DNA from 4 places in the Streptomyces sp. NPDC088252 genome. Region 4 is predicted to be linked to each of the others. Evidence: riboswitches for the same ligand, from Rfam matches in the RefSeq annotation. Region 4 holds a riboswitch; each other region holds the start of a gene.
The links. Region 4 has a riboswitch for cobalamin ahead of metE (5-methyltetrahydropteroyltriglutamate--homocysteine S-methyltransferase). Riboswitches for the same ligand answer to the same signal wherever they lie in the genome.
Positions count from the first base shown of each region.

Region 1: it holds a riboswitch for cobalamin, as region 4 does, so the genes downstream of both, ACIOHC_RS16665 (5-methyltetrahydropteroyltriglutamate--homocysteine S-methyltransferase) here and metE (5-methyltetrahydropteroyltriglutamate--homocysteine S-methyltransferase) in region 4, are expected to answer to the same signal.
Region 2: it holds a riboswitch for cobalamin, as region 4 does, so the genes downstream of both, ACIOHC_RS29495 (ABC transporter substrate-binding protein) here and metE (5-methyltetrahydropteroyltriglutamate--homocysteine S-methyltransferase) in region 4, are expected to answer to the same signal.
Region 3: it holds a riboswitch for cobalamin, as region 4 does, so the genes downstream of both, ACIOHC_RS26940 (cobalamin biosynthesis protein) here and metE (5-methyltetrahydropteroyltriglutamate--homocysteine S-methyltransferase) in region 4, are expected to answer to the same signal.

Region 1 covers NZ_JBIURS010000007.1:154,473-158,748, reverse strand. The annotation lists gene ACIOHC_RS16680 (CbtA family protein) at 97-870, opposite strand; gene ACIOHC_RS16675 (CbtB-domain containing protein) at 899-1,111, opposite strand; adenosylcobalamin (AdoCbl) riboswitch at 1,115-1,263, opposite strand; gene ACIOHC_RS16670 (histidine phosphatase family protein) at 1,373-2,002, shown strand; cobalamin riboswitch at 2,028-2,247, shown strand; partial or broken gene ACIOHC_RS16665 (5-methyltetrahydropteroyltriglutamate--homocysteine S-methyltransferase) at 2,413-2,787, shown strand; gene ACIOHC_RS16660 (glycoside hydrolase domain-containing protein) at 3,975-4,276, shown strand, end outside.
Region 2 covers NZ_JBIURS010000017.1:92,724-96,999, forward strand. The annotation lists gene ACIOHC_RS29485 (ABC transporter ATP-binding protein) at 1-379, opposite strand, end outside; gene ACIOHC_RS29490 (iron ABC transporter permease) at 376-1,431, opposite strand; gene ACIOHC_RS29495 (ABC transporter substrate-binding protein) at 1,428-2,414, opposite strand; cobalamin riboswitch at 2,453-2,584, opposite strand; gene ACIOHC_RS29500 (cytochrome P450) at 3,256-4,276, opposite strand, start outside.
Region 3 covers NZ_JBIURS010000014.1:119,358-123,633, reverse strand. The annotation lists gene ACIOHC_RS26950 (inorganic phosphate transporter) at 1-1,187, shown strand, start outside; gene ACIOHC_RS26945 (hypothetical protein) at 1,357-1,587, shown strand; cobalamin riboswitch at 1,758-1,889, shown strand; gene ACIOHC_RS26940 (cobalamin biosynthesis protein) at 2,034-3,047, shown strand; gene ACIOHC_RS26935 (cobyric acid synthase) at 3,044-4,276, shown strand, end outside.
Region 4 covers NZ_JBIURS010000037.1:7,742-12,017, reverse strand. The annotation lists gene ACIOHC_RS40055 (hypothetical protein) at 1-58, opposite strand, end outside; partial or broken gene ACIOHC_RS40050 (IS5/IS1182 family transposase) at 232-360, opposite strand; gene ACIOHC_RS40045 (hypothetical protein) at 467-1,144, shown strand; partial or broken gene ACIOHC_RS40040 (transposase) at 1,549-1,833, opposite strand; cobalamin riboswitch at 2,064-2,280, shown strand; gene metE (5-methyltetrahydropteroyltriglutamate--homocysteine S-methyltransferase) at 2,443-4,276, shown strand, end outside.

The sequences.
Region 1 (4,276 bases), on a different contig from region 4:
GTTTCCCGGGTGCGGTCGCGTCGGGCGGGACGGCGGAACCCGCCGGGAGGCCCCCGGCGGGTTCCGCCGTTCCGCTGGTGGTGAGTGGTACGCCGGTCAGCCGGCTGCGGCGGCGGCCCGGTTCGCCGTACCGTCTCCCGTCGCGACGGTGTCGGCCCTCGGCACGAGAAGCCGTTCCGTCAGGTGGCCGAAGACGAGACCGAAAGTCACCCAGAGGGTGGCCTGTACCGCGAGCGTGGCGAGCCGGAACTCCCAGAGCAGGGTGGCCGGGAAATCCCTTCCGACCTCGTTGAACGAGGGCAGGAACGCGTAGGCGACCCCGATCACGACCGCATAGGCGGCCGATGCGGTGACCGTCGCGTTCCAGTTGCCCAGCCGCGGAGCCAGCCGCTTGCCGAGGATGACGGCGGCGACCGCCAGCAGCACGCTGAGGGCGACCATCAGGAAGAACAGGGCTGTGCGGCGGCCGATGGTGTCGGGGTTGCCGACGGCCGGCGGGTTGGCCGGGTACTTCAGGAACGGCACGATGTACACCGCCAGCAGGGCGGTACCCGCGATCAGGGCGGCCGTGGCCCGTGGGCCGAATCGGCCGATCCGGCCGAGGGCGTAGCAGAAGACGAGGGCGGCGATCCCGCCGATCGCCACACCGAAGACGAGCACGCCGGTGGCAAGACCCGCGGTGGACTGCACGGTGCGGCTGACGAGTTCCTCACCGCCGCCGTGGTCGTGGGCGTGCGACTCTTCGAGGGCGATGGCCGCGTCCACCCGGGACTCGCCGAGCAGGTAGGCGACGACCAGTGCGAGCGCGCCCGCGGCGAGGCCGGCCAGCATGCCGCGGACGAGCAGGGCTCTGACAGATATGGAGTTCATGAGGTCTTCCCCTGGATCGGACGGTGCGTCAGTGGCAGGGGAAACCGAGGAGGTGGCGACCGTCGTGGACCCACTCGTGGACACCCTCGCCGGAGACGACCGCGGTGGCGCCCTGTTCCGCGCCGACGAAGTACAGCAGTACGAGCATGAGGATGCCGAAGAAGACCGCCCAGGCGATGGACTTCAGAGAGATGGGGGTGATCGCCGGTACGGCGGTGGCGGGGACAGCACTCTGTGCCATGGCAGAACCTCCTGAGGGAACACGCGTCCCGATCGTGGTGCCTGAGACGAAGGTGCTGGGTCTGACTTCCCGTACGGGTACGGGTACACAGTGGCGCGACCGTGCCGGATTCTCACCGGACTTCCGTCACACCTTCGTCATGTTCGTCGGACGATACCCCCTGGGAGCGGACAGGGCCACGGCGCCGTCGGCGGGGCCGCAGCGCCCGCATGCCATGGTGGGCGCACGCGAGAGGCCACAGTTCAGGGAGTTGACCGGGCCATGACGGTACAGCTGATGTTGATCTCACCGGCGCTCAACGCCGCGCTGCGCGAGGCCCGCATCGACGACGATGCCCCGCTGGACGCGGCCGGGGCCCGGCGGGCACGTGCCGCCGCCGCGGCGGTGCCACCGGCCGACCGGTATGTGCGCGGGCCGTCCGAACGGTGTGCCGGGACCGCCGACGCGCTGGGGTTGCGTGCCGGGCCCGAACCCGCTCTCCGTGGCTGGGACATGGGCCGCTGGAGCGGACGGAGACTGGCCGAGGTGAGCGGCAGCGAGCCGGACGCTGTGTCGCTATGGATGACCGATCCGTCGGCGGCTCCGCACGGCGGCGAATCGTTGCTGGAGTTCTGCGCCAGGATCGGCGGCCTGCTGGAGGCACTTGAGTCCGGGGACGGCGAGGGGGGCGGCCGCGTGCTGGCGGTCGTCGAGCCCGCCGTGGTGCGGGCGATGGTCGTACGGGCGCTCGCTCTGCCGGCGGAGGCGTTCTGGCGGCTGGATGTCGCCCCGCTCACCCTGACCGGGCTCAGCGGCCGCTCGGGACGGTGGAATCTGCGCTGCGGTCGGCCGCTGTCCCCCGCTGCGCGGAGCCGGCTTCCCCGGTCCGCCCCCACTCGCCTGGACAACTGAGGTGCCGGGGGCCGCGGTCAGCGCATAGTCGGATGGCGCAGCTGGTTCGCCCTGTCCGCCAGACAGACGCGTCGCAAGAGGGAACCCGGTGGGAATCCGGGACTGCCCCGCAGCGGTGAGTGGGAACGACCGCCGTCATCAAGCACTGGCCCCTGAAAGGGCTCCGGGAAGCGATGGCCAGTAGGTGTCTCGTGCGCGAGACGTGCCCACGAGTCCGAAGACCTGCCACTGCCCGTGCGCGTCGGACGCGCCCGGTGATCCCGGTGACCTCGTGGGCGGGTCGGCGTACGGATCGGGCAGGGCACACGCGCGTCGGCACGACGCCGCGGTTCCGTCCGGTCCGTCCTGCCTTCGCGTCTTCGACCCGTCCCGGGGTCGTACCAGGACACACGCTCGCGAAGGAGAGTTCCGTGACCAGCAAGTCCGCAGCCGCGGCAGCCCGGGCCACCGTGTACGGCTGTCCCCGCCAAGGGGCAGACCGGGAACTGAAGAGGGCCGTCGAGGGGTACTGGAAGGGCCGTGTCACCGCGGCCGGCCGGCGGGAGACCGCCGCCGGCCTGCGCCGCGCCAACTGGCTCCGGCTCGTCGACGACGGCATCCACGAGGTCCCGACCGGTGACTTCTCGTACTACGACCACGTACTGGACACCAGCGTGATGGTCGGTGCCGTGCCCACCAGGCACCGCGACACCGTCGAAGCCGACGGGCTGGACGGCTATTTCGCGATGGCCCGCGGGACGCAGGACGTGGCGCCGCTCGAAATGACCAAGTGGTTCGACACCTCCGACGGCCGCCGGCAACTGGGACCTGCGGCCGCCCGGCTCGCCATGGCCGCGGTCCACTCCACCGATGTCGCCGACGTGGCCCCTGAGCTCCTGCGCGTCCTGGTCCAGCAGACACGCGAAACGGTCAGTCTCGGCGTTCTCAGCGGAGACGAGATGGTATTCATCTACCGCGAACGCGGCCCCCAGTCCGTCAGCGTCAACGCTGAGCTCTGAGCCCGGCGCCCACTGCACGCCACCTCCGTCGGCAAGGCGTACCACCCAAGGCCAGGTAGTCAGTGATCTCCCTGAGTTTGCAAGCCAGTTGATGGCGGCGGCCTGGACGACCTGGTCACGGGCGGTCTGGAGGGCGACGGTGAAGCAGCAGCGGTCCGGGTCGGTGCCCGGCAGCGACTCCGCGGCCTCGACCATCACGGTCCGCAGGGCCTGGTAGAGAGTGAGCAGGGCCCACATCTCCTGCTCGACGCCGGCCGGGTCGCCCGAACGCAGGACGCGCCCGTTCGTGATCGTGCGGCGGAGCGCGTAGTACGCCGATTCGTGTTCCCACCGCTGGTGGTAGAGACCTGCCAGCACGGCCGCCGGGTAGTGGCGGGCGTCGGTCAGGGTAGTGACCAGCCGGTAGGAGCCTGTGAAGACGGTCCCGTCCGCGCAGGTCACCGTGATGGTCGCGTCGATGACACGGACTTTCTCCGTACCGATCACCGACAGGTACGAGCCGTCGCCGAGACGCGTCAGCACCGGAGTGCGGCGGTTGCCCCGGAGCCGGCCCAGCACCTGCACGGTGACCGTACGGGTGATGGCCACCACCGGGGCCGAAAGGACATGATGAAACGGCAACGGACCTCCTCGGGAACAAGCTGTCTTGGACGACTGCCTGTACCGACGGGCTCCGTTGCTCCACGCCGAGAATCCCTCAACGGGCTTGCGTGACCAGCGAAAACGCTAACTACCCGGCCTTGGGTCAAGGCCCGAACCGTCCCTCTGCTTGTCACCAGAGCCCTGCGTCCGTCCCAGTCACGACATCCGCGTCGGCTATTGTGCGATGCGCTTCGGACTTCCGGAGCACAGGTCCGCGCCGCTGTGTGCGCAGACGCTGCACCCGTGCTGCGGCAGGGCCGTGTCGCAGTGCGGGTCGCGATCTGTGGGCGCGTCGGATGCGGCCGTGAGTCGCGCTATATATGGGGTGGGGAATGTCCAGACATCGACTGTCTAAAAAGAGCCGCTACATTGCATGGGCGACTGGGGGTGCTGTCGTGGCCGCAGGTGCCGGAATCGCGGCACAAACGTCCATGGCAGCCACCGCCTGGCCCGTACAGAAGACCTACACTGGACGAGCGTTCGACACGTGCACGGCGCCCTCGCTCAATGCGATGAAAGCGTGGAACACTGGGTTCTACGGCGCCGCCGCCGTCTACGTCGGCGGAAAGAACCGTGGCTGCGCCCAGCCCAACCTGACCGCTTCCTGGGTGAAGTCGGTCAACGCCGCCGGCTG
Region 2 (4,276 bases), on a different contig from region 4:
CGATGCGGCGGGCGTCGTCGGCGTCGTCCTGCTCCCAGAACCGCTTGTGTGGGCTTCGGCCCATCGCCACGACCTGGCGTACGGTCAGGCCGAAGGTGCCGGGGCTGTCCTGCGGTACGACGGCGACGCGGCGGGCCCGTTCCTTCACACCGAGGGCCGCGGCGTCCGCTCCGTCCAGCAGGACCCGACCCGCTGCGGGGCGCAGGGCGCCGTAGACACAGCGCAGGAAGGTGGTCTTGCCGCTGCCGTTCGGCCCGACCAGGCCGACCGTCTCGCCGGGGGCGGCGTCCAGCGTGACCGCGTCGAGCAGGGTACGGCCGGCCACCTCGTAGCTGATCCCGTCGGCGGCGAGCGCCGTCGGGGACGGTGCCGGGCTCATCCCGTGATCCCTTCGGTACGGCTGGAGCGGCGCAGCAGCCAGAGGAAGAACGGGCCGCCCACCAGAGCAGTGATCACTCCGGCGGGAATCTCTTCGGGGGCTGCCACGGTCCGCGCCAGCAGATCGGCCAGCAGCAGGAAGGCGGCCCCGCCGAGCGCGGCCACCGGCAGCAGTCTGCGGTGGGACGCGCCGACGATCATCCGGGCGGCGTGCGGAATCATCAGGCCGACGAAGCCGATCGCCCCGCTGTAGGCGACCAGCACCCCGATGATCAGTGACACCAGCACGAAGACCCCGCCCCGGAAGCGCCCGGGGTCCAGGCCGAGGCTGCGTGCCCCTTCCTCCCCGGTCAGCAGCAGATCCAGTGGACGGGCCAGGCTGATCAGGAGCACGGCCCCGACGCCCAATACCGACGCAGGCAGCGCCAGTTGGTCCCAACGGGCGCCACCCAGGCCGCCCAGCGTCCAGAACAGGATCGCCCGCACATGCTCGGCCCGGGAGGAGAGGACCAGGATCAGGCTGGTGAACGCGGACAGTACGTACTGGATCGCCACCCCGGCCAGGATCAGCCGGCCCGTTGTCATGGTGCCGCCGCGCCGGGCCATCGCGTAGACGGCGACCAGCGCCGCCATGGACCCGGCGAACGCGGCAATGGGCAGGGCCACGTCGGTGGCCGCCCCGGCGCCGACCCCCAGCACGACGACCACGGCAGCGCCCGCTGATGCCCCGGACGAGGCGCCCAGCAGAAACGGATCGGCCAACGGGTTACGCACCAGCGCCTGGAGCACCGTTCCCGACAGCGCCAGCCCGGCGCCGACGACGGCCCCGAGCAGCACCCTGGGCAGTCGTACCTCCCACACGATCGTCGGGTACGCACCAGTGCGTTCACCACCCAGGACCGTACTCAGTACCTGGCCCGGCGGAATCCGTACCGGGCCGAGCGCCAGACCGGCCACCGCCGCCGCGAGCAGCAGCACCGTGAGAACGCCGATCACGACGGGGGTCGAGCGGAGGACGGACTTCGGACCGGGGCGGGCGGACTCCGCGCTCACGGAGTGCCGGGGTGCAGCTGCCCGGCCAGGTCCCGCACGGCGTCGGCGACCCGGACACCGAGCACGGCCGAGGACAGCGGGAGTACCGCGAACTTCCTGTCCTTGATCGCCGGCACGTCCGCGAGTGCCGGATCGTTCAGCAGCCGCTTTTTCTTGGCCGCCACCGTGGTGCCTCCGTAGTCGTAGATCACGACCACCTCGGGCTTGCGCTTGATGACCTGCTCCCAGGACACGTCGCCGAAGGTGGCGTCGAGGTCCGCGAAGACGTTCCTGCCCCCGGCGAGCCGGACGATCTCGTTGCCGATGCCCTTACCGCCGGCGGTGAACGCGGAGCTGTCGCCGGAGTCGTACACGAACACCGAGGGACGCGAGGAGCCCTTGAGGTCTGCCTCGACCGCCGCGATCTTCTGTCGCTCCTCGGCAAGCAGCTTCTTGCCGCGCTCCGGTACGCCGAAGGTCCTGGCGACTTGGGTGATCTCGGTGGCGAGCTGATCGATGCCGACCTTGCCCTTGGTGCAGTTCTCGATGTTCAGCCGGGTGTTGATGCCGTCCTTCCGGAGCCCCACCCGGTCCTGGCCCTTGGTCTTGTCGAACGCGCTGCTGTACCCGCCGTAGACGAAGTCGGGGTTGGCGCCGAGCAGCACCTCCTTGGAGGGGTACTCCTTCGCGAGCACCTTGGTGCTGGCGTACGCGGACCGGTACTTCGGCAGGATGCTGTCGTCCAGGTAGGCCGTCCCGGCCAGCCGGTCCTGGAGCCCAAGGGCCAGCATGATTTCGGTGACGTGCTGGTTCATGGTGACGACCCGCTTCGGCGGGGCGTCGAAGGTCGTCTTCGTACCGCAGTTGGTGACCGTGTAGGGATAACCGTCGGCGGCCGGTGCGGTCTCTGCCTTGCCCTCACCGCCCGTGCCGGAGCCGCAGCCGGTGAGCGGCAGCAGAAGCAGCGGTATGAGCGCGAGTGGTACACGGCGGATCCGGGGCATGGCCGAGCCTTTCCGGGGGATGTCCTCGTCCCCTGGGTTGTACGAGAAGGCGGCGCGGTCAGTATCTGGCTTCCGGGCTGATGCAGCCCGGTCACAGTGGCGGGACCGTACCGGATTCACACCGGTTTCCTGACGCGCGTCGCCTGAGTTCCGGAGCCCATTCTGTCAGACCGCGTATTCAGACAGGGCCTGCCCCTCGCGCTGCTGGTCCCGCTCGACCCCGGACGTCGATGTCCGTGACGACCGAGGGCATCTGATCAATGTTCAGGCGGTTGTGCCGTCGTGAAGAGCGCCCTGGACCTGCAGAAAACCGACAGGGAGCCCTCTTCCGGGAGTGCAGAATGCTGCGCACGATGCTCAAGCAAGATCTATCGCTTGGTCATCTGTGCAGGTCAGAGGAGTGATGGGGCCGTCCGGGTCAGCAAATGGCCGGCATTGGGCGCGGAGGGGCCCCGGCTTGCTGACCGGGTGACGGCTACCACGGGACCTGGGTGGGTCCGGCCCCCGCTCGGAAGGTTTGCTTCGCGGCTCGACAGCTCGCTCGCGATATGGAAGGACGCCGGGCCTCATCGGAATGAAGGTCGGTACCAGTGCACACGGCTCCGGAGGCCGTTGTGTCACCAGACGTTTTGGTAGACAGAGGCATACGTGATGAGTCGTCAGGCGTTCGGTCGCACGCATGTCCCCCGGCTTCACCCGGGACGTGGGGTCGCCAAGCGGCTGGCCGATGCCGGAATGTCCGTCATCGTGACGGGCGCAACGCCCGGCGCGGACCCCAGACCATCCGTCGAGGCGGCGAGTTCGCCGTGGAGGCGGACTGTCACCGAAAGCGGGACTGCCCTCAGCTGCGCAAGGTGGCACGCAGGCGCAAGCCGACCGTTGCGAGACCTTCGAAGGTGGCGAGCTGGTAGCTGGGTTCTGGTCCGGGCGGCTCGCTCAAGTGGTAACGGCGGGCGGTCTGCGCAGTCAGGAGCGTCAGCATCGCCATGGCCAGAGCGGCTCCTTCGCAGCCATGCGGCCCGGTACCGAAGGAGAGGAAGACCCCGGGTTTCGCCGGCGAGCCCGAATCATCGAGCCAGCGCTCGGGCCGGAACCGGTCCGGCTCGGGGTGTTCCCGTGCGTCGCGGTGGGCGGTGTAGGGGCAGACAAGAACGGTGGACCCGGCATTGATGGTGTAGTCGGCGAGCTGAGTCTGCCGCGTGGCGCGCCGGGTCAGCAGCCAGCTCGGGGGGTGCAGTCGGAGTACCTCGCGTACCAGTGCCTGGGTGTATTGCAGGCTGTCGAGGTGGGTGCTGGTCGTCGCGGCCGGGTCCGCGGGCAGCAAGGCGGCTTCGGCCGCGACGCGGCCCGCTGCCTGGGGGTACCGGGCCAGGTGGAGCAGAATCCATCCGGCTGCCCGGGAAGGTGTCTCGAAGGTGGCGAGGGTGATTCCGGGGAGAGGGTCGAGGATGGCCTCTTCCGGCAGTAGGCCATAGTGGGAGGAGGGCCGGAGCATCTGTCCCAGCACGTCGTCACCGAGCCGGCCCGACGAACGGCGCCGGCGGACGATGGGCCGCAAAGCGTCAACGAAGGCGACTTGCTGCCGTGTGCGGAACCGCCGTGCCGGTGTGGGGACCCAGCGCGGCCATACCCAGCGCGAGGGGCGTACGAGCACCTCCCGGGCCAGGAAGAGCTGTGAGGCAAAGGGCAGCAGGGTGGGAGCGTCTTCGGAGAAGAGGTAGCGCACGCCGATCTGTGCCAGGGCGTGTCGGACCGGGGGCAGAATCTCGACGTCCTGGCCCGTGGGCCACTGGTCAGCAAATTGAGCGGTCCTGGGCGCTATCTCACCGATCCGGGCTGCAACCGCCTGCGGGCGTAGTCCG
Region 3 (4,276 bases), on a different contig from region 4:
CCGCCAACGCGATGGCGACGACCATCTCGACCGGTGCGCTCAGACCGAAGACAGCGGTGGCCATGTCCGCCGTTCTCAACCTCGTCGGCGCGTTCCTGTCCGTGGAGGTCGCCAAGACGATCTCCGGCGGGATCATCAACGAGGACGGGTTGCGGACAGAAGTCATCTTCGCGGCACTCGTCGGCGCCATCCTCTGGAATCTGCTGACCTGGCTGGTCGGACTGCCGTCCAGCTCCTCGCACGCCCTGTTCGGCGGCCTGATCGGTGCCGCCGTGATGTCGGCGGGCTGGTCGTCGGTCAACGGCGGCACGGTCGTCACCAAGGTGCTGCTCCCCGCCGTCGCCGCCCCGATCGTCGCCGGCCTGGCCGCGTTGCTGGCCACCAGGCTGACGTACCGGATCGGCGGGAAGATCCGCAACGACGCCCAGGAGAAGGCCACCGCCAAGGGCTACCGCGCCGGTCAGATCGCCTCGGCCGGACTGGTCTCCCTCGCCCACGGCACCAACGACGCGCAGAAGACCATGGGCATCATCACCCTGGCCCTGGTCACCGGCGGCGTCCTGCACCCCGGCGCCAACCCGCCGGTCTGGGTCATCGTCGCCGCCGGTACGGCCATCGCGCTCGGCACCTACCTGGGCGGCTGGCGCATCATCCGCACCATGGGCAGCGGCCTCACCGACCTCAGGCCGCCGCAGGGCTTCGCCGCCCAGACCAGCGCGGCCACGGTCATCCTGGCCTCCTCCCACCTCGGCTTCTCCCTCTCCACCACCCAGTCCTGCTCCGGCGCCGTCATGGGCGCGGGCCTCGGCCGTCAGGGCGGTGTGGTCCGCTGGTCCACCGCCACCCGGATGTTCGTCGCCTGGGGTCTGACCCTGCCGGCCGCGGGCCTGGTCGGCGCGGGTGCGGAACTCCTCACCAAGCAGGGCACCTGGGGTGTCGTCGTCGTCGCGGCGCTGCTGGTCGCGGGCTCCGGCTCGATCTGGCTGGTGTCACGCCGCAAGCCGGTCGGCCACGGCGATGTCGCGCCGGCGGACGGCGTGGCCGAGCCCGCGGGCGTCGTCACCACGGCCATCGCCGCCGTCAGCCCGCCGCCCACCGCGGCCCAGGCGACGGCCCAGGACCTCAAGACCACCATTCCGGCCCCGGCCGGAACCCCCCAGGACCCGGCGCGACCCGCCACCGTCTAGGCCAGCCGTCTGAAGAGCGTCCGGCAATTGGAGGGCGGCGTCGCGGGGTTGGGTGCGCGCATCTGCCGCATTGTCGTCGATCGCCATGCCTCAATCCTCCGCCTCGCAGCCGCACGCACCCAACCCCGTTCCTTCTCCCCCCGATTGTCGGACGCTCTAAGGATTCAGCATGAACATCGACTGGGCAGCCCTCGGCTCCGTCTTCGGCGTCTCCCTCGTCGTCACCGTCGCGCTGGTGGGTCTCTTCACCCTGGGCATCGTCGGTCTCTCCAAGCAGCCCGAACCGGCGGCGCAGGGCGGCACCGGCGGCTCACTGCTGCTGGCCCGCGCCGGCGCGTACATCTGCTTCGGGCTGTGCGCGGCGGCGGTCGCGTACGGGATCTATCTGATCGTCGCCTGAGCCCTCCCCCGCGCACTCCCCGACGGGCCGGACACACCTCGTGTGGCCGGCCCGTTCCGGCGTGCCCGGCCCGATGTGGGCCTCAGCACACTGCGCCGCCGCAGGTCAACGGCAAGTTGACGGGCGTTCGCGGAGCGTGGTGGACTGCCGGAGCCAATTACGGCGACAGCAGAGGAAGCCGGTGCGAATCCGGCGCGGTCCCGCCACTGTCACCGGGGAGCAGTCCCCCACACCGGAAGTCACGGCGCGCGCGAGCGGGCTGGAAGGCCGGGGGAACTGCGGATCCGGGAGCCAGGAGACTCTCGTCGCCGGTCACGTCGAACCAGGGCGCGGACCCTGAGTGAGGACATATCGCCATGCCTGGCTGCCGTGCGTCCGTTGCTGTGGCGCTCTCGTCGAGAGCCGCCTGTACGAAGGTCCTTCGAGGCGCGTCGGCCGGTTGAGCCGTGCGTGCCGACCGCATGTTCGCGTACGGTGCCACGGCCGGTCTGATCGGTGACCTGCTGCTCGGTGACCCCCGCAGGGGGCATCCGGTCGCCGCCTTCGGGCGGGCCGCGGCGGGCGTCGAACGCCGTCTGTGGCGCGACCACCGCGGGTGGGGCGCGCTGCACACCCTCGTCCTGGCCGGGGGCGCCGCGGGTGGTGCCGCGCTGATCACCCGTGCCGTGCGCGGCCGTCCCGCCGCCCGTGTCGCCCTGACCGCGGCCGCCACCTGGTCCGTCGTCGGCGGTACGTCCCTGGGGCGTGAGGCCCGGACGATCGGCGACGCCCTGGCGGCCGGTGACATCGGGTCGGCCCGCGAGCGACTGCCGCATCTGTGCGGACGCGACCCGCACTCCCTCGACGGACCGCAGATCGCCCGCGCCGTGGTGGAGTCCGTCGCCGAGAACACCTCGGACGCGGTGGTCGGCGCCCTGGTGTGGGGCGCGCTGGGCGGGGTGCCGGGGCTCGTCGGCTTCCGGGCCGTCAACACCCTCGACGCCATGGTCGGCCACAAGTCCCCCCGCCACCGGCGCTACGGCTGGGCCTCCGCCCGCCTCGACGACGTCGCGGGCTGGCCCGGTGCCCGGCTCACGGCCCTGCTCGCCGTGGCCGCCGGGGGGCGGCCACGGGGCGCGGTACGGGCCTGGCGGGCCGACGCGGCCAAGCACCCGAGCCCCAACGCGGGCCCGGTGGAAGCCGCGTTCGCGGGCGCGCTCGGCGTGCGGCTCGGCGGGACCCTCGCGTACGGCGGAAGGGTCGAGCACCGCCCCGTCCTCAACGGGGCACGGGGCCGGGCGGTGGAGACCGAGGACATCGAACGCGCGGTGCGGCTGTCGCGCCGGGTGAGCGCGCTCGCCCTGGGCGTGTGCGTGGCGGGACGGCTGGGCGCCGGCCTCGCCGCACGACGCATCGCGGGGCGCCGGACCGCGGCAACTGCTGCGGCAGGGACTCGGATCGCAGGACGGAGACATACATGAGCGGCGGGCTGCTGGTCGCCGGAACCACCTCGGACGCGGGCAAGAGCGTCGTCACGGCGGGCATCTGCCGCTGGCTGGTGCGCCAGGGCGTGAAGGTGGCGCCGTTCAAGGCGCAGAACATGTCGCTGAACTCGTTCGTCACCCGCGAGGGCGCCGAGATCGGGCGCGCCCAGGCCATGCAGGCCCAGGCCGCGCGGGTGGAGCCGTCCGCGCTGATGAACCCCGTCCTGCTCAAGCCCGGCGGCGACCGCTCCAGCCAGGTCGTCCTGATGGGCCGGCCGGTCGGCGAGATGAGCGCACGCGGCTACCACGGGGGCCGGCAGGAAGCGCTCCTCTCCACGGTCGTGGACTGTCTGGAGCGGCTTCGGGGCAGCTATGACGCAGTGATCTGCGAAGGGGCGGGCAGTCCGGCCGAGATCAATCTGCGGCGCACGGACATCGTGAACATGGGCATCGCACGAGCGGCCCGCTTCCCGGTGGTGGTCGTCGGCGACATCGACCGCGGGGGCGTCTTCGCCTCCTTCTTCGGTACGACGGCGCTGCTCGACGCCGAGGACCAGTCGCTGATCGCGGGCTACCTCGTCAACAAGTTCCGCGGTGACGTGTCGCTGCTGGAGCCGGGCCTGGAGATGCTGCGCGGGATCACCGGACGGCGGACGTACGGGGTGCTGCCCTTCGCCCACGGCCTCGGCATCGACGAGGAGGACGGGCTGCGGGTCTCGTTGCGCGGGACCGTGCGGGAGTCGGTCGTCGCGCCGCCGCACGGCGAGGACGTGCTGCGCGTCGCGGTGTGCGCCGTGCCGCTGATGTCGAACTTCACCGATGTGGACGCGCTGGCCGCCGAACCGGGCGTCGTCGTGCGGTTCGTGGACCGTGCCGAGGAGCTGGCCGACGCCGACCTCGTCGTCGTGCCGGGCACCCGCGGCACCGTGAAGGCGCTGGCCTGGCTGCGCGAGCGCGGTCTCGCCGACGCCCTGGCCCGGCGCGCCGCCGAGGGCGGACCGGTCCTCGGCATCTGCGGCGGCTTCCAGATCCTCGGCGAACACATCGAGGACGAGGTCGAGTCGCGGGCCGGGCACGTCGACGGCCTCGGCCTGCTGCCCGTACGCGTCCGCTTCGACCGCGAGAAGACCCTCGCCCGCCCCTCGGGCGAGGCGCTCGGCGCCCCCGTCGAGGGGTACGAGATCCACCACGGCGTCGCCGACGTACGCGGAGGTGAAGCGTTCATC
Region 4 (4,276 bases):
CGGCACGCTTGGAGATCTCCGCACGCTTCAACGGCTCTACAGCCTGGGAATACGACATGACCACTCCTTTCCCCGGCAGCGGTTTCCACCGCGCTCGGGTGTTCACTCGGCCCCGGTTCCGAGGCCGAGACAGATCTTGCGTCGGCCCACGTACGGAGGAGAAGCAGCGCTGACGTATTCCATACGCCACTTACGGATCTCTGATGCGCCCTCTCCCTCTCCTACGGTGTCCTATGTTGTGAGTTGCAGGAGTCGTCGTTTGTAGCAGCAAAGGGTGACGGCGAGTCCGAGGACGGCGAGGTAGTTGCGGGGGTGGCGTTCGTAGCGGTGGTTGAGTCTGCGGTAGCCGGTCAGCCAGGACGTTGGGTCGGCCGCGGCCGAGCAAACGAGGAGGGCGGACCCGTAGCACCACCGTCCAGCAACTTGCAAAGGGCGCCGAGCTGACCGAAGGCATGCACATCGGCCCGTGGAATACGACGCCGTGCCTGATCCTGTCCACAGAACTCAGGGGCAGGGCGGAATCGTGGTCAATGCCCTGCAGGCGCGAGGCGAATCCCTTCTCCCCCTCCGCACACCGGGTGCCCCGAGAAACGCCGATGTAGAGATCCGAGACAAGGCCGGCATCCCCTACCCCAACGCCATTCACATACCCGCCCACGACGGGAAACGAGCACGGACCGTCGACGGCTTCCAAGTAGCCGAGGCCGACCGCGGTTGGTTCGGTCAGCTCCTGGCCCGTACCGGAGCTGCCAACCTGACCGCTCTGGCCGGCGGAGGACCCCAAACCGCCCAGCACCTCACCACGCGCCAGGGACGACAGCACTACGACGTGCCCACCTTCGCCGCCACATCAAGCGTTGACGACGCAGACATCCAAGTCGGCGGCACGAAATTCGTCGGCACGGACCATGTCTTCCGTATGGGGTCCGTACGTATCGAGGCATTCTCCGGCATGGCCGAGCACCTTTACGAACTCATCAAGAAGGGCCGCGTGGAGGAATACCGCCAAGCCGCCTTCCAAAGCCGCTCGACCCCGCACAACACCCACGGAACCGGCAGCTGGAACGGGCCGATCTCCTTTCACGCCGACGGCACCGTCATGGCCCTGAGCGTCCTCCCCATCCGCAGGCGGCACCCTCGCTGAACGCACCGCACCGTCGTCACCGCCTGCCCCGCAGCAGAAGCGACGCGGACGACCCGGAGCCCGACAAAACCGCATCGCTCTGCCCCACAGCCGGGCCCGCCACCATGCCAAGGGCCCCGCCGGATGCTTGGGTCCGGCGGGGCCCTCGCATCTCACACGCGACTCACCAACTGCAGAGACGCGCCTGGACCAAAATGAGCTGACCTGGTCTTATGCGCCTCACATGGGCCACCTGGACCGCACAAGACGCGATCTACAACCTGTGCCATGTGGTACCGAGATAGGGGCCCAGGACCAGGACCGGTGCGTCTTCTGGCCCGTCAAAGCGGTATTGGAGGGTGTTCGGCAGTGTCTCGCTCACCTGCCTCACGCTCTCATATCTCACAACAGCCCCTATGACGGGGTCACGATCGCATGGCCCTGACCAGGTGGAACACCTCGCGGGCAGCGTAACGCTTGAGGCACCGGACGATTTCGCGCCGGGTCTTGCCCCCCTTGAGTCGGCGTTCGCAGTACTCCTGGGTGCGCGGGTCACAGCGCAGGCGGGTCTGCACGATCCGGTGCAGGGCGGCGTTGGCCTGCCGGTCGCCGCCGCGGTTGAGGCGACGGTACTGCCTCGCGTCTGAGGAACGCTCGACGGGGCTGACCCCGCACAGTGCGGCAAACGACGCTTCACTGGCCAGACGCTCCGAAGGGGCTGCTCGGCCGTAAGAGCGCCAGGGGTTCCACACCTACGACCGGGGCTGAGGGGCCCAGGGTCCACCGCCGGGCTGATGGGGCCTGCGGTGCTGTGGAGCGGGGCGTGCGGCGGACGGTGGTCTGCCGCACGCCCCTTCAGCATGCCTGGCCGGACCGATCCCGTGTCTCACGTCACGTTCCGGAATGTGAACAGCGGTGCCCCGGGGGTAGCCCACCCTCTAGTCTGGCCGGTGCAGCTGGTTCGCCCTGTCCGCCAGGCAGGCGCGTCGTAAGAGGGAACCCGGTGGGAATCCGGGACTGCCCCGCAGCGGTGAGCGGGAACGACCGCCGTCATACGCACTGGATCCGGTCGGATCTGGGAAGCGACGGCCACTAGGAATCTGCCCCGGCAGATGTGCCCGCGAGTCCGAAGACCTGCCCGTTGCCCGCACGCGACCGATCGCGTGCGGATATCCCGGTGACCTCGTGGGCGGGTCGGCGTACATACCAGACGGAAGACCGCGCCCATGGCGTGCGTAAGATCCGTCCGGTTCGTCATCCCTTCGCGTCCGTGTCCCGTCTCCGGGATCTCAAGGAGTCATCTCGCGAAGGAGATTTCCGTGACAGCGAAGTCCGCAGCCGCGGCAGCACGCGCCACCGTGTACGGCTACCCCCGCCAGGGCCCGAACCGGGAGCTGAAGAAGGCCATCGAGGGTAACTGGAAGGGCCGGGTCACAGCCGACGCCCTCCGCGAAACGGCGGCCGACCTGCGCCGGTCCAACTGGCGACAACTGGCGGATGCCGGTGTCCACGAGGTGCCCACCGGCGACTTCTCCTACTACGACCACGTCCTGGACACCAGTGTCATGGTCGGCGCCGTCCCCCAGCGCCATCGTGAGGCCGTCACCGCCGACGCACTCGACGGCTATTTCGCAATGGCCCGCGGCACCCAGGACGTGGCGCCGCTGGAGATGACCAAGTGGTTCGACACCAACTACCACTACCTCGTCCCCGAGCTCGGCCCGGATACCGTCTTCACCGCCGACTCCGCCAAGCAGGTCACCGAGCTCAAGGAAGCCCTCGCGCTCGGACACACCGCCCGGCCTGTGCTGGTCGGCCCTGTCACTTACCTCCTGCTCGCCAAACCCGCCCCCGGGGTGGCGGCCGACTTCGAACCGCTCACCCTGCTGGACCGACTGCTGCCGGTCTACGCAGAGGTACTCGCCGATCTGCGTGCCGCCGGCGCGCAGTGGGTCCAGCTCGACGAGCCCGCGCTGGTCCAGGACCGCTCCCCGGCCGAGCTGAACGCCGCCGCCCGCACCTACCGTGAACTCGGTCTCCTGACCGACCGGCCCAAGCTGCTCGTGGCCTCTTACTTCGGCCGGCTCGGCGAGGCGCTCCCCGTGCTGGCGAAGGCCCCGGTCGAGGGCCTCGCACTGGACTTCACCGATGCTGCCGCCGCCAACCTCGAAGACCTTGCCGCTGCCGGCGGGCTGCCCGGCAAACGGCTCGTCGCGGGCGTCGTCAACGGCCGCAACATCTGGATCAACGATTACGAGAAGTCCCTCTCGACCCTCGCCACCCTCCTCGGCCTCGCCGACCGGGTCGACGTGGCCGCGTCCTGCTCCCTGCTGCACGTCCCCCTCGATAAGGCACCCGAACGGGACATCAACCCGCAGATCCTTCGCTGGCTCGCCTTCGCCCGGCAGAAGACCGCCGAAATCGTCACCCTGGCCACGGCACTGGCCCAGGGCACCGGCTCCGTCACCGCGGAGATCGCCACCAACCGGGCCGACCTCGTCTCACGCGCGAACTCCCCCATCACCCACGACCCCGCCGTACGGGCCAGGACCGCCGCCGTCACCGACGCCGACGGCCGTCGCTCCCACCCGTACACCGAGCGCGCCGCCACCCAACGTGCCCACCTCAAACTGCCGCTGCTGCCTACGACCACCATCGGCTCGTTCCCGCAGACCGATGAGCTGCGCACGGCCCGCGCCGACCTGCGCGCGGGCCGGATCGACACGGCCGGTTACGAAGGCCGGATCAAAGCCGAAATCGGCGAGGTCATCTCCTTCCAGGAGAATGCCGGCATCGACGTCCTGGTGCACGGCGAACCCGAACGCAACGACATGGTCCAGTACTTCGCCGAACAGCTCACCGGCTACCTCGCCACCCAGCACGGCTGGGTCCAGTCCTACGGCACCCGCTACGTCCGCCCGCCGATCCTGGCCGGCGACATCTCCCGCCCCGAACCGATGACAGTGCGCTGGACCTCATACGCCCAGTCGCTCACCGACCGTCCGGTCAAGGGCATGCTGACCGGTCCCGTCACCATGCTGGCCTGGTCCTTCGTCCGCGACGACCAACCGCTCGGCCACACCGCCCGGCAGGTCGCCCTCGCCCTGCGCGACGAGGTCGACGACCTGGAAACCGGCGGCACATCGGTCATCC